One region of the Lutispora sp. QWL-02 genome, then DNA from elsewhere that is predicted to be linked to it. Evidence: riboswitches for the same ligand, from Rfam matches in the RefSeq annotation. Region 1 holds a riboswitch; the other holds the start of a gene.
The links. Region 1 has a riboswitch for cobalamin ahead of bchH (magnesium chelatase subunit H). Riboswitches for the same ligand answer to the same signal wherever they lie in the genome.
Positions count from the first base shown of each region.

Region 1 (7,830 bases):
CTCCGGCGGTATAGTTCCTAAGGGAAATCCGGACAGGATAGAAGCTTCTTCGGCTTCCAAGTATGGCAAGTATGATATAGAAGGCGTTATGGATCTTACAGAAGAAACATACGAAACAGCTCACGGCGGATATGACCCTGTATATGCAAACCAAGATGCAGACAGAGTTCTTCCTGTCGATGTGTTAAGAGACCTTGAAAAAGAAGGAGTAATAGGCAAACTTCATAGATATTTCTATACTACGGTAGGGAATGGAACCTCCGTTGCTAATGCTAAGAAATTTGCTTCTACCTTTGCTCAAGAATTGGTGAAAGACGGAGTTCAGGCAGTTATACTTACTTCTACCTGAGGCACCTGCACTCGTTGCGGCGCAACGATGGTAAAAGAAATTGAAAGAGCAGGGATACCCGTGGTTCACATCTGCACGGTTGTTCCGATTTCATTGACAGTTGGAGCAAACAGGATAGTTCCGGCCATAGCAATTCCGCATCCGCTCGGAAATCCTGCTCTCAGCAAAGCTGATGAGAAAGCCATAAGAAGAGAAATCGTTCTTAAGGCGTTAAAAGCACTGGAAACAGAAGTTCACGGTCAGACAGTATTTGATAAATAATTTAAAGGGTGGTGTGATACCACCCTTTTTTAAGAAATATATTCGGAGGTGTAATTAAATGACAACGCCTGTAGTAAAAGGGGCAGCATATGTGCTAGTTCATACGCCTGACATGGTTATGCACTATGGAACTACTTGTTCTTCCGAGCATGATGCCAACCCGAATTCTGAATTTTTAAAGAAAGTTCCAAGTCACCTGAGAAGCTATGAGGAAGCGGTTAAATATGCTCCAAACCAAGCTTATATAGGAAATATTTTACCTGATGACTTGAATAATATTCCCAGACCCTGGTATAAAAACCTTGTGGAAGATGGAAAAGAAGAAGGCAAAATGGGTGAAATGGTTCCCCAAGACGAATTGTATATAGTGATGAAACTATGCGACGCTTTTGATCTGATCATGCTTGAAAAAGAATTTTCCGATTCTGCAAAAGCAAAGCTTTCTAAAAAGCCTTATTTCACAGAAGCTGAAATCGCAAAGATCAAAGAAGGCTTTGATGCCGCAGACATAGAGAAGAAGCTTTCAGAAGGTGCAGAGCCCCTTCATTTCAACGGCAAGGTCGTAGGCTGTGTTAAAGCCGCCCATGCTACAGATAAGAACCTTACTGCACATATCATGGCTGAAAACATAGTGGTTAAGGCCTCAGCAGTTATAGCTTTAAAAAATCTCGTTTATAGAAATAATATCCCTGCAGACTCCATTGAATATGTTATCGAATGCTCCGAAGAAGCATGCGGCGATATGAATCAGAGAGGCGGAGGAAACTTTGCGAAGGCTATAGCTGAGGTTGCCGGATTGGTATCAGCTACAGGCTCGGATACAAGAGGCTTCTGTGCAGCACCCACCCATTCATTGATAAATGCTGCTGCATTGGTAAAGTCCGGAGTATATAAGAGTGTGGCAATCGTTGCCGGAGGAGCTACTGCAAAGCTTGGTATGAATGGAAGAGACCATGTAAACAAAGATTTGCCAATACTGGAAGATTGCCTTGGAACCTTTGCCATATTGGTTACTGAGGATGATGGTGTAAGCCCTGTTCTAAGAACTGATATTGTAGGAAGACATACTGTAGGTACAGGATCATCACCTCAGGCAGTTATGGAATCCCTTATCACCAAGCCGCTGGATAAAAACGGACTCAAGATAACCGACATCAACAAATATTCTGTAGAAATGCAGACTCCTGAAATCACTGAGCCTGCCGGCGCCGGAGACGTACCATTGGCGAACTACAAGATGATCGCTGCTTTGGGAGCAAAGCGCGGCGACATAGACAGAGCTTATATGCCTACCTTTATAAAAGAACATGGAATGCCGGGCTTTGCACCGACACAAGGTCATATACCCTCGGGAGTTCCTTTTGTGGGTGCCGGAAGGAAGATGATCATGGAAGGCAAAATAGACAGGGCTATGATAGTTGGAAAGGGAAGCCTTTTCCTAGGAAGAATGACCAACTTGTTTGACGGCGTATCTATAGTTATGGAAAAGAACCCTGGAAAAGTTGAAGAAATAGGAGCAGTGTCTAAAGAAGAGATCAAGGGAATGGTAGCAGAAACAATGAAAGAATTTGCAGCATTCTTACTTAACGGAAAGTAGGGGTGAATGATATGGATAATATAAAAACCATGATAGGGGAGGTATTTAACGAGGTTGCCGATGCTATAATGACTGGAAATTTCGGCAGCAAGGTTAAAGTCGGACTCACTACCATGGGCAGCGAGCACGGCACCGAGGAGTTGGTAAGGGGTGCGGAGCTGGCAGCCAAAAAGTATAATGATTTCGAAATTGTACTCATTGGGCCCAAGGTTGATACTTCCCTTAGAGTAGTTGAAGTCGCATCAGAAGATGAGATGCATAAGAAAATGGATGAGATGCTGGATAAGGGCGAACTGGACTCTGCTGTCACGATGCACTACAGCTTCCCTATAGGAGTTTCTACCGTTGGGAGAGTCATAACTCCCGGCTTCGGCAAGGAGCTGATCCTGGCAACCACTACAGGCACCTCATCCACTCATAGAGTTGAAGGCATGGTGAAAAATGCTCTCTACGGAATAATAACGGCAAAGGCTCTGGGCATTGCAAATCCTACTGTCGGTATACTCAATGTTGACGGAGCAAGACAGGTAGAAAGAGCACTAAAGGAGCTTAAAGAAAAAGGCTATGACATCAACTTTTCTGAATCCGTAAGATCCGACGGCGGCTGCATCATGAGAGGAAACGATCTTTTGGCGGCAGCATCTGATGTAATGGTACTGGATACATTGACAGGGAATATAATGATGAAAATATTTTCAGCCTTCACCACGGGAGGCAGCTATGAATCCTTAGGCTACGGATATGGTCCTGGCGTAGGTGATGGCTACGATAAAATAATCTGCATACTATCCAGGGCTTCAGGTGCTCCTGTAGTAAGTGAAGCACTCAGATACGCAGCTTCATGCGCCCAAGGCAAGCTGACTGAGGTGGCAAAGAAAGAGTTCGATAAAGCCAGGAAGGCAGGCCTTGATGAAATACTCAAAGGAATAACGGCAGAAGCTAAAAAGGCTGCACCTGCAGAAATTAAGATGCCTGATAAAAAGGTGGTTACAAAATCCATTGCAGGAGTAGATATACTTGAACTGGAAAACGCTGTAGCCGAATTGGCGAAAGAAGGCATTTACTCAGAGAGCGGTATGGGATGCACAGGTCCTATAATACTCACTGCCGATGAAGATTATGAAAAGGCAGTAGAGGTTTTGTTTGCAAACAAATTGATCACTCAAAAACCGCTGGACTGCAACTGTTAGACGAGATTTCGTTCAGCTTTAAAAAAGGCTGTGTCTTTAGTTCAACACTGAAGCACAGCCTTTTAGTTTTACTTTTGATAATGTTTAACTGCTATCAGATTTCCGTATTGCAGTTTTGTTTTACATGTGCTAGTATTGAAATGAAAACTTAATAATAAGCATTAGGTTCTTAATTTAGATTAATAGGGAAAACGGTGCAAAACCGTTGCAGCCCCCGCTACTGTAATCGTGTACGAAATCAACCTATACCACTGGAGCTATCTGGGAAGGTGTTGAGAGTAGAATGATGCGAAAGCCAGGAGACCTGCCTGATTCTTTAGACCGAGTGACCTTCGGAGGGAAGGGGAGAGTCCTGTCTTGTATTTGCATAGTATATTGTTAATATTTGAGTCCCCATATCCATCCGAGGATATGGGGACTTTGTCGTTCATTAGGGCGAAATAAAGGAGGAGGTAACATGGATAAGGGGCAAATCCAAATATATACAGGTAATGGTAAGGGTAAGACTACTGCCGCATTAGGATTATCCCTAAGAGCTGTGTGTGCAGGTAAAAAAGTATATTTTGGACAGTTTATTAAAGGCATGGAATATAGCGAATTAAAAGCTGCAAATTATTTGCCGAATTTTGAAATACATCAATTCGGGCGTAATTGTTTTATATTCAACGATCCTGTAAAAGAGGATATATTGGCAGCTGAGAAAGGTCTTAAAACTGTAGCTGACGTATTAAAGAACAAGAGCTATGACATAGTGGTTTTAGATGAACTGAATGTGGCAATATATTATAAGCTTTTTTCAGTAGAAGAGGTAATAAATATACTGGAAGAAAAGGCAGAGAATATTGAAGTAATTATAACCGGAAGATATGCTCCCCAAGAACTCATTGATATGGCTGATTTGGTAACTGAAATGAAGGAAATAAAGCATTACTACAGAACGGGAATACAAGCAAGGAAAGGCATTGAGTCTTGATATAATAAGAAAATTTAATATCAGTATTGCAAGTGTCCGGTATAAAAGCCGGCTTAAAAGGGAAACAGGTTAAAATCCTGTACGGTCCCGCCGCTGTGATGGAGGATATGCTGCCTTAGCTTGTAGGCCACTGGATATTTCCGGGAAGGCTGGAAGCATAAATGAATCCTGAGTCAGAAGACCTGCTTGCCATGCAATAATGCGGATCCTGCGAGGTACGGGAGAGGTCATTAGAAGTGCAGATGCTGCATTTATAAGCCTTTTTGTATCATGATAGAGCAGAAGGGCTTTTTTATTGCCTATGGGAAAAATAAAATTTCCTGTCATTCTGAAGGAGCAAAGCGACTGAAGAATCTTAAATAATAAGATACTTCAAACAAAGCCCTCAGGATGACAATGGAGCTGGACTTTCATAACAATGAAGTCCCGTTCAATAAAAGGCGGTGATAAGATGTACAAAATAACTGTTATAGCCGTATCCAATGCTGCGATTGAAGATCTGGCAAGCTTTTATGGCAGCTTCAAGAAAGAATACGGAAACATATTGGATTTGAAGGTATATTTCGCTTACCTGCCTATGAAGGACGAAAGATTGGAGCAGATGGGAAAGGATATAGAAAGCTCTGACTTTGTCATCATAGATTTGATGGGGGCAACGGCTTTAGTGATAGAAAAGACCCTTGCTTCTTTGACGCGTTGTAAAGGCTGCATCCTGCCTATAGGCAATGGGGGCAAAGAATATTTGCGGCTGGGAAGCCTGAATTGGGATGATTTTTCTAAAGGAGGCATGGGACAAAAGGAGCCCTCGAAGAAAAAAGAAGTATCTATGGAAGCGGTTCAAAAGATGATGGATGTGGCAGAGAAAGCAGGAAGAATAGTACCCATAGGTAAGCTCAGAGATATTAAAAATTTCATTCAAATAGGCAAGTACTGGAGGAATGCAGGTCTAGAAGAAGTAAAAAACATGGTGCTCCTTATACTTAGGGATTACGGAAATGTTAAGAGCCTTCCAAAACCAGATGCAGCAAGGGAATGGGAGGATTTTGGAATTTTTGATCCGGCAGGGGAAAGATACTTTGATGATTTTAAGGATTATAGAAAAAGATATTCAATTGCAGAGGGCAAACCCCTTACAGCGGTGTTGTTTTACGGCCACAATTATCCCAACAGGATCAAGGAATGCGTCGTAGATATATTGAATAAGCTGGAGGGCTTTTCCAATGTTATGCCTATAGCTTTTAATAAAACCAATATAACCGACATGAAGAGGCTGGAAGGAATACTAAAGGAAGCAGCAGGAAGAAAGCCTGATATTATAATAAACCTTATGTCCTTCAGATTGGGCGCCGGGCCTATGGGAGGGGATGCGGAAGCTGCGGTTGAGCTTTTAAGAGATATAGGTGCTCCTATATTTCATCCCTTTCTCATGACCAAGAAAAAGGAAGAGGAATGGCTCAGCTCCCCCAGTGGATTGAACCCTTCAGAATTTCTGATATCTGTCATGCTGCCGGAATTAGACGGATGTATCGAAACCTATCCGGTGGGAGCGTTGGAGAACTGCGGCCGCAGCGAGGAATTGAATCTAGAGCTTAACAGGCTGAGGATCATGGATGAAAGATTGAGCAAGCTCGCATCACGGCTTCAGAATTGGATTAAGCTTAGAAGAAAAGATAATAGGCATAAAAGGATAGCCATAATATGCTACAACTATCCACCGGGAGAAGACAATATATTTGGCGGTGCATTTTTGGATACCTTTAAGTCCGTTGATAATATTTTGAGAAATTTGAAAGAGGAAGGCTACGATATAGGAAGCAATGAATCCGGAGAGCTTATGGAGCATTTTACAGCAGGAAAGATAGTAAATAGCGGTGCTTGGGCCAATGAGGAATCAGAAAAGCATATGATAATATATCCAAATGCAGCCTACGAAAAGGATTTTGGGAAAATGGGGGAAAGGAATGAAATGATAGAGCAGTGGGGGACAGCGCCGGGAGAGATCATGACCAATAGGGAGGGCTTTATGATACCGGGCATTATAAAAGGCAATATTTTTATTGGATTACAGCCCACCAGAGGCATGCATGAAAATCCGGACAAGGCTTATCATGATAAAAAATTGCTTCCCCATCATCAATATTTAGCCTATTATAAATGGCTGCGGGAGGAATTCAAGGCTGATGCCATCATTCATGTGGGCACCCATGGCACGTTGGAATTTTTGAAGGGAAAAGAATGCGGAATGTCGGGAGAATGTTTTCCCGATAGATTGGTAGGGGATATGCCCCATATATATCTGTACTATTGCGGGAACCCTGCAGAAGCCATGATAGCCAAGCGAAGATCCCATGCCGTTTTGGTAGGATACCAGCCTCCCGTATTTGTTGAAGGAGAATTATATGGGGAATTGGCAGAAATCCAGGCGCTTACGGATGAATACAGAGAAGCTCAAAGGGCTTCTCCTGCCCGGTGCGATGCTATTTTAGCAGATATAAAAGAAAAAGCAGAGAAGAACAATATGGACGGGGATCTCGATGTTTTGGAAAAGGAGCTTTACAGGATAGGACAATCCCTAATACCAAGAGGCCTACATATTTTCGGAGAAGCTTATGATGAAGAAGAGGCAAAAGACTATGCCATGGCAGTCGCCGGGTACGACAGGGGAGAATGCAAATCCTTGAGGCGTATAATGGCGGAAGAGGAAGGCATTGACTATGATGAAGCCTTAAAAAACAACGATGCATCGGCTCTAAAAACCTTTGATGTCAAGGCAAAGAAATCCGTTGAAGAGTATTTGAGCAAGGGCCTCGAGAAAGGAGCCCGCTTTGCAGGGGACTTTAAAAGCAGCATGGAATATATTTTGTCCATGATGGAAAAAGCAAGATCAAATAATGAAATGAAAGGGCTTCTTGAAGTCCTGGACGGAAGATATCTGCAAGCAAAGCTGGCAGGAGATACCATAAGGAACCCGGAGGTTTTGCCCTCAGGATATAATCTGTTTCAGTTTGACCCCAGATTTATTCCAACGAAGACTGCCTGGAAAAGGGGATTTGAAATAGCTGAAAATACTCTGGCAAAATATAAAGAAGATCAGGGAGGGTATCCGCAAAGCACGGCAGTGATACTTTGGGGTCTTGAGACCTCAAGGACCCAGGGTGAAACTGTAGGACAGATTTTAGGATATCTGGGGGTCAGATTAAAGAAGATGAAAAACGCCTGGGAGCCTGCTTATGAGATAATTCCGCTGAAAGAATTGAATAGGCCCAGAATAGATGTGGTGATAAATATTTGCGGCTTCTTCAGGGACATGTTTCCCAATATTATTGAAGAATTGAATAAAATTTATAAAGAGATCAGCCTTCTCGATGAAGGGGAGGGGTCAAATTACTTTATTAAAAACAGCAATAGGATATATGAAGAGCTGCTGAAGAAAGGCTATGACAAGATTGAGGCCGAGGAA
Region 1 covers NZ_CM177762.1:3,321,641-3,329,470, reverse strand. The annotation lists gene grdB (glycine reductase complex selenoprotein B) at 1-610, shown strand, start outside; gene grdC (glycine/sarcosine/betaine reductase complex component C subunit beta) at 669-2,207, shown strand; gene grdD (glycine/sarcosine/betaine reductase complex component C subunit alpha) at 2,219-3,397, shown strand; cobalamin riboswitch at 3,544-3,723, shown strand; gene cobO (cob(I)yrinic acid a,c-diamide adenosyltransferase) at 3,855-4,370, shown strand; cobalamin riboswitch at 4,384-4,574, shown strand; gene bchH (magnesium chelatase subunit H) at 4,822-7,830, shown strand, end outside.

Region 2 (7,830 bases), 300 kb from region 1:
GCGGATAATGGAATACAGTTTGTATGCCGGTACCTGGTACCTGAAAGGCTTAGGTCAAAGAGAATAACAAAAGCTGAGGCTGAGGCAATAACAGCTGCCGGCATGCAGATTGTAAGCGTATATGAGACAACTGCAGATAGGGCAAAAGGCGGTTCGGAAGCAGGTAGGGCAGATGGAATAGCAGCATTGAAGGAAACTAAGATTGTAGGACAGCCTGTCGGCAGCGCAGTTTATTTTGCAGTGGATTACGATGCTCAACTGGCAGAATATGATATCATAGAAGCATATTTAAGGAATGCATTTGCAGAGCTCCCGGGTTATGCGGTGGGTGTATACGGCTCTTTTGCCATAGTAGAAGAAATGGCAAGGCGCAAAGCATGCACACATTTTTGGCAGACATATGCCTGGTCCCGTGGAAAACTATCAAGCCATGTAAATGTATATCAGTATAAAAACGGTGTAAAAGTGTGCGGCATTACCTGTGACCTGAATGATTCATTCGGTAATGAAGGATGGTGGCAGGTCGCAGAAAAACCGCGTATCACAAAATTACTTAAGGATGGCATGAAGGGTGAAGAGGTTAGGATATTGCAAAACATGCTGAACAGCCTGGGGTATAAGCTTACGGTTGATGGGGATTTCGGCATAATCACTCAAGGAGCTGTCAAAGATTTTCAGAGATCACGTGGACTTGTAGTAGATGGCATAGTAGGGGCCAAAACATGGGCGAAATTATATGAAGGGTAGCTATTTGGCTACTCTTTTTTTATAGCTATTTTATATATAAAAAATGAATAAGCTGCTATTGAACTGATTATAACTCTAGTAGACCAAGGGTCATAAGAACTAAAACCAATTAATATAACAAGAATACTGGCTATAGTTCCCCAAATTGTATTAAATAGAATATCATCTTCATTTATTTGCTTCCCTTTAATATGATCTAACAGTGTAGGTAATGAAACATGGTATATAAAAGTAACAATATATAAGGTTAAATCACTAAAACCTGATTTGCTTGCATAATAAATTGTTGCTGAAGGCGCTAATATAACAAAGTATACAGAAATGCCTACACAAATATTAATAATCTTAACCATAAATGATAACATAAAATAACCCCCTTTTTAATTCATTATACTATATTGTGTTAATATATAAATAAAAAGGAAGTTAAGAAGTTTATATGATGTACAGGAGTGAGTAAAATGACTGTAGTTCAAGAATATAAATTCGGCAATACAAAAGTTTTAATTTGTGATGATTCTTTTAAATCTCCTAAAGAGATAGAACAAATTGAGCAGAGAATTGCCAATATTGTATGGAGATATTTATCAAAAACAGAAAAAGATGATGAAGATTAGTTTAGATAGGAGGCTATATTAGGTGCCTACATAAAAGAAAAAGACCATTTATTTTGGTCTTTTTTTCACTATATGCCCTATCTTATTATTATAAGGGATAACATAATGGCACAGAAGAATTGGCCCACTGGGAGATAATTGCGACTTTGATATATAAAATTATAGAAAGAGCAACTCCAAAGCAGCTGGAGGAAGCAAGCCTGGGAGCTCATTATGTTCAGCACGGCAGGGACCTTTATCCCCATGATGCATCCGGCGTACCATGGACGGCAGCATACATTCAGGCTATTGAAGACCCTATAGCAAATCTGCATGAAGACATGGCAGCAGAAGAAAAAGCCAGAACCACATATGAGCATCTGATCCAATCCACCAATGATAGGGGTGTGATTGAGACCTTAAGCTTTTTAAGAGAGAGAGAAGTCGTTCATTTCCAGAGGTTTGGTGAGACTTTGCGTCTGGTTCAGGAACATTTGGATAGAAAGATGTACTATTAATAAATCCGGCTGAGAAGCCGGATTTATTAATAGTCTGTTACATGAATGCCTATCTTGTTAGCATTTGCATTGATTACTTGATTCCAGAAGTTCATCTAATATTGTTTCGCAATCTACTATGATAGAGCAGATGCAATCCATATCTACAAATTTGAATTTATCATGATAACGGAATACTGCTAAATCACCTATTACCGCTACCAGGCATGCATCTTCCAAAATGCAGTCTTCACAAGTATTTTTTAGTATGGCAGTTACCCTATTCTCATCATCTTTTGCCAATAAGCAGAGAAGCTCTCTTATGCTATCAGGAAAATTCTTTACTCTGAACTCTTTGCATTCTCTTCTGTCGTAATCCTTACATTCTTTTTTGCAGCAGTCTTTACCCATATGCGCTTCACCTCCCAATTGTAGGTGCCCTTCACCTGCTGATTCAGGTGTTGTTCACCTCTAATACCATAATATTTTTTCAGACCTAAAGTGTTACAAGTCTTTTTATAAATTTTGGACTTATTAATAATTATCTATTTTAAATATAGGGGGTTTAAGAAATGAAATTGGGCTTAGTTTTTTCCGGAGGTGGAATCAGAGGGCTTTCTCACATAGGAGCCTTAACTTGTTTGACGGAATATGGATTAAAACCGAAGATGGTTTCAGGCTGCAGTGCAGGAAGCATCATTGCCGGGTTATATGCAGCAGGAATAGCTCCAAAAGATATGGAAATGTTAGCATTGAAGAATATTTCGCAGATCATTGATATAGATTATAAGGGGATATTTAAAGCCATAGGGAATTTTATTGCAAATAAAAATGCAGAAGGAACGTTAAGCGGCTTTATTAAAGGCGATAGGATTGAAAAAACAATAGATAAAATTTTGAATGGTAAAAAGATGCATGAAGCAGATATATTTCTTGCTATACCAGCTGTGGATATCAATAGAGGCAGGACTGTAATGTTTGTCAGCCGGAAGGTGCCCCAAGAGAATGAGAAGGCATTATATATCGATGGGATCAAAATATCGGAGGCCATAAGAGCAAGCATATCAATACCTGTGATATTCTGCCCAAAAAAAATCGGGGATTATTCTCTTGAATTGGTGGATGGAGGATTAGAGGATAATCTGCCCTTTGAAATAATCATGAGCATGGGCGCTGATAAAATATTATGCTATGATCTGGGATATAACGGGCAATTAAAGAAGGGCATAGACAATATTTTTGAGATAGCATCCCAATCTCTAAGTATTTTTAGTTATACAATCACATCATTGAAAAAAGAGAAGTATGGGATTGATGATTTGAGCAGCTTCAGAAAAAGGAATTTGAGGCATGTCAGAAATAAAAAGGAAATACTGATTCTAAATCCCGGTATATATGATGTTTCAATATTGGAGACAAAAAGAGCTCCTGAGATGATAGAAAGGGGATATGAGTTTACAAAAAAATATGCTAATGATATATTGGAATTCATATACGGGTGATACGGGCAGGCTGGCATGAACGCCAAAGCGAATTAATAGATTGACTCAGTTTTTTAAAAACATTATAATTAGAGCAATAGAATATCATTTTTGGTGCCTTAGGCATATATTGAATGCATGAGGTTAAAAGGGAAAGCAGTTAAAACCTGCTGCAGCCCCCGCTACTGTATATGGGATGAAATCCGACTATGCCATTGGGGAACCGAGAAGGCAGGAGAGTAAGATGAACCATGAGCCAGGAAACCTGCCAATTATCGTTTCAACCTTCGGAGGGAGGGGATGATCATCTTTTCATATTCCCACACTGCAGGTGTGGTTTTTTATTTTGATTTAAGGAGAAAGGTTTGAATGAAGGATTTGAATGAAATACTGGAAGGCATAGAAGGAAGCTATGAGCATGCCAAAATTAAAGCAAAAGAAAGATTGGACAATCTGGCGAAACCTTTAGGAAGCTTAGGGCAATTAGAAGAAATCGCAATAAGGCTTTCAGGCATAACAGGCAAGATCAGCAATCCTATGACCAATAAGCAGCTTATAATAATGTCGGCAGATAATGGTGTAGTAGAAGAAGGAGTGAGCAGCTGCCCTCAGAATATAACGGCAATTCAAACGATCAATTTCATAAGAGGGGTTACAGGTGTGGGGGTATTGGCGAAGCATGCAGGAGCCAAGCTCAAGGTTGTTGATATAGGAATCAATGCAGATATTGATTATCCCGGCTTATATAAAAGGAAAATCAGGAAAAGCACATGGAATATGGCCAAAGGCCCTGCCATGACGAGAGAAGAGGGCTTAAAGGCTATAGAGACAGGCATAAATATGGTTGAAGAAGCCTTCCGGGAAGGGGCGCAGGTTTTAGGCACCGGTGAGATGGGGATAGGCAACACGAGCACCTCAAGCGCTATTATAATGGCTTTTACAGGATGCGATGCGGATGAGGTTGTAGGCAAAGGTTCCGGTCTCACGGGAGAAGGTTTTGAAAACAAAAAGAAAATTATAACCCAGGCATTAAAAATCAATAATCCGGACAAAAATGACCCCATAGATGTGCTGTCAAAGGTCGGAGGATTTGATATAGGCGGTATGGCAGGCTGTTTTATTGGGGCTGCATATTATAGATTGCCTGTTTTGATTGATGGCTTGATATCTGCGGCAGCCGCGTTATTGGCATATGAGCTGAATCCTATGACCGCGGATTATATGTTCACTTCTCATTGTTCAGCAGAGCCCGGATATAAGACAATAATAGACATATTAGGATTAAAGCCTATGCTTAATCTGGATATGCGGCTGGGTGAGGGAAGCGGCTGCGCCATAGCTTTCAATATTTTGGAGGCGGCTGATGAAGTGATCACAAACATGGCAACTTTTGAAGAGGCCTCAATAAAAAATGATTATTTAATCGATATAAGGTAGGGATATTTATGGGCAAATGTATTTTGGTTACAGGCGGAGCAAGAAGCGGGAAGAGCAGTTTTTCAGAGAATATGGCAAAAAGCTATGGAGAAAAGGTGATATACATAGCCACTGCCGTAGCCTTTGACAGTGAAATGGAAGACAGGATAAAAAAGCATAAGGAATCCAGATCTAAGGAATGGCGTACCATAGAAGCCTTTAAAGATATTGATGGGATAATACATAAACATGGGGAAGAATATGATTGTTTCTTGCTGGATTGCATCACGGTCATGGTAACCAATCAGATGCTGGAATATTTTAATTATGATATGGAATATGTAAAGATAGAAGATTATAACAGGGCCGAAGAGAGTATAAAAGTTCAGATCGGCAATATGCTGGAGGCCATATCAAAGTCGCCTGCAGATACAATACTTGTCTCAAATGAGGTGGGCTGGGGAATTGTACCGGAAAATCCTGTAGCCAGAGCATTTAGGGATATTTCAGGAAGAATAAATCAGATTATTGGTCAAAAGGCTGATGAGGTATATCTGACAGTATCGGGCATACCCATTAGGATAAAGTGATGCCATGAGAAGTTTAGTTTTAATGATTCAATTTTTTACACGGATACCGATAAAGATTAACATTAATGCAAAGGATGAGGATTTTTCAAATGGTATAGTTTATATGCCTTTTGTAGGGCTTATTGTAGGCTTATTCAATTATGGAATTTATACTTTGGCGAACTCCTTCAGCAATGAAGTATTGGGGATTATATTCTGGTTGATTTCAAATATTTTCATAACCGGAGCTATTCATATAGACGGTCTTGCCGATTCCTGCGACGGTTTGTTTTCTGCGAGGAGCAAGGAAAGAATATTGGAAATAATGAAAGACAGCAGAGTCGGCACCAATGGAGTGATCGGAATAATACTGGATTTTCTATTGAGGTTCGGCATGCTCTACACGCTTTCCCATGGTGCGAAAGCATCCGCTGTTATACTGGCGCCTGTTGCAGCAAAAACCTTTGTTCTTCTATTGTTTGGCATATCAAAATACGCAAGGCCTGATGGTGGCATGGGAGGGCTTTTTTATTCTCATATGTCTTTAAAGCGGCTTATTGCAGGCATACTTTCGGGGACTTTAATAATTTTATTTATTGGTTCATGGAAAATGCTTGCTGTATTAATACCGAGCCTTATCCTTGTTTTGGCCTTCAAAAAAATTGTAGATGATAAGATAGGCGGAATGACCGGAGATACATTGGGTGCAGCAAGCGAGGTGTCTGAAATAAGCTTTATGGCTTCTTTATATTTATTGGAAAGGTTAATATATTCATGGTAACTTTATATTTGATAAGGCATGGTCAAACAGAGCTAAATAAGGCAGGGGTATTCTTAGGCAGCCGGGATGAGGCTTTGAACAGCCTGGGGATGGAGCAGTCAAAAGCCTTAAGAGAGATTATGAAGACCAAGGAGCTGGATTGCATTATCACAAGCCCTTTAAAAAGATGCTATGATACTGCAGCCGTTATTGCTTCCGGAAGAAGCTTGAGCATCAATATTGCAGAGAGATTCAAAGAGATGGATTTTGGCTTATGGGAAGGGATGCATCATAGAGATATAAGCCTGCAATATCCCGAAGAATGGTCTATAGGCGTGAACAGCTGGAAGGATATGCATCCTGCAAAAGGAGAAAGCTTTAGAGATTTTTATGCAAGAGTTTCTGAAGCTGCCCAAGAGCTTTTAGAAATGCAAAAAGGGAAAAAAGTTGCCTTGATAAGTCATGACGGCCCCATGAAGGTCATAGCATCCTTTTTGCTCAATTTAGGTATGGATGGATTTTGGAATTTTCATTTTGAACACGGTAAGTACAGCCAGCTCGAAATAGAAGAAGGCCATTGTACGATAAGAAAAATTAATTCTGTTGAATAGGGAGGATACGATGGAAAATAAATCTATTATGATACAGGGCACCGGCTCATCAGTGGGCAAGAGCATCATATGTGCCGCATTATGCAGGATATTTACACAGGATGGCTATAATGTAAATCCTTTTAAATCTCAAAACATGTCTTCAAACTTTTATATCACCAAGGACGGTCTGGAAATGGCCGTTGCTCAGGCTATGCAAGCGGAAGCATGCAAAAAAGAGCCTTCTGTGGATATGAACCCAATCTTACTTAAGCCTCTAACAGATAGGGGGTCTCAGGTCGTAATATCGGGCAAAGCATTTAGAAGAATGAACGCAGAAGAATATTTCTCTTTTAAGCCCCAATTAAAGGGTAGGGTTGCAGATATTTATGAAGATTTGTCCAAACGCAGCGATATCGTAGTTATTGAGGGAGCCGGAAGTCCGGCGGAAATCAACTTGAAGCGGGAGGATTTTGTAAATATGGGCATGGCTAAGATCGCCAAGGCTCCAGTTGTGCTGGTGGGAGATATAGACAGGGGCGGAGTTTTCGCGTCACTGGCAGGTACGATGCTGCTCCTTGATGAAGATGAGAAGAGAAGGGTCAAAGGAGTTATAATAAATAAATTCAGAGGAAGCTATGAACTGCTGAAGCCAGGTCTGAGAATGCTTGAAGATATAATAAACGTACCGGTTCTCGGTGTTGTTCCCTATTTTGTACATAGCTTTCCTGAAGAAGACAGTTTATGTGACAATTTAAGAGATAAGGGCGATGACAGTACGGATAAAAAAGATCAATTTGATATACTGGCTGATATTGTGAGGGAGAACTTAGATATGGCAAAGGTATATAAAATACTGGAGGAAGGAACTAATGATCAGTATATGGATTGCTAATTTAGCCGACTTAGCTTTTGGAGACCCATACGGCTTTCCTCACCCTGTAAGACTGATAGGCTTATATATATCGGCTTTTGAGAAAATAGCAAGGAGGATCTGCAAAGATGATAAGTCATTAAAGCTTGCAGGGATCTTGCTGACTATATCTACAGTATTTTTCAGCTATATGACTGTCTGGATATTGCTAAGAGCAGCTAATTATATAGGAGAAGGTTTAGAGCTTTTTATAAATACTTTTATATTGTATACATGTCTGGCAGGAAGATGCCTGGCAAA
Region 2 covers NZ_CM177762.1:3,017,742-3,025,571, reverse strand. The annotation lists gene AC4HCY_RS14390 (glycoside hydrolase domain-containing protein) at 1-747, shown strand, start outside; gene AC4HCY_RS14385 (hypothetical protein) at 756-1,112, opposite strand; gene AC4HCY_RS14380 (hypothetical protein) at 1,209-1,364, shown strand; partial or broken gene AC4HCY_RS14375 (manganese catalase family protein) at 1,472-1,861, shown strand; gene AC4HCY_RS14370 (hypothetical protein) at 1,919-2,251, opposite strand; gene AC4HCY_RS14365 (patatin-like phospholipase family protein) at 2,413-3,342, shown strand; cobalamin riboswitch at 3,417-3,608, shown strand; gene cobT (nicotinate-nucleotide--dimethylbenzimidazole phosphoribosyltransferase) at 3,691-4,758, shown strand; gene cobU (bifunctional adenosylcobinamide kinase/adenosylcobinamide-phosphate guanylyltransferase) at 4,767-5,327, shown strand; gene cobS (adenosylcobinamide-GDP ribazoletransferase) at 5,350-6,087, shown strand; gene cobC (alpha-ribazole phosphatase) at 6,081-6,677, shown strand; partial or broken gene AC4HCY_RS14340 (cobyric acid synthase) at 6,688-7,425, shown strand; gene cbiB (adenosylcobinamide-phosphate synthase CbiB) at 7,529-7,830, shown strand, end outside.
Region 2: another riboswitch for cobalamin. It lies ahead of cobT (nicotinate-nucleotide--dimethylbenzimidazole phosphoribosyltransferase); the one in region 1 lies ahead of bchH (magnesium chelatase subunit H).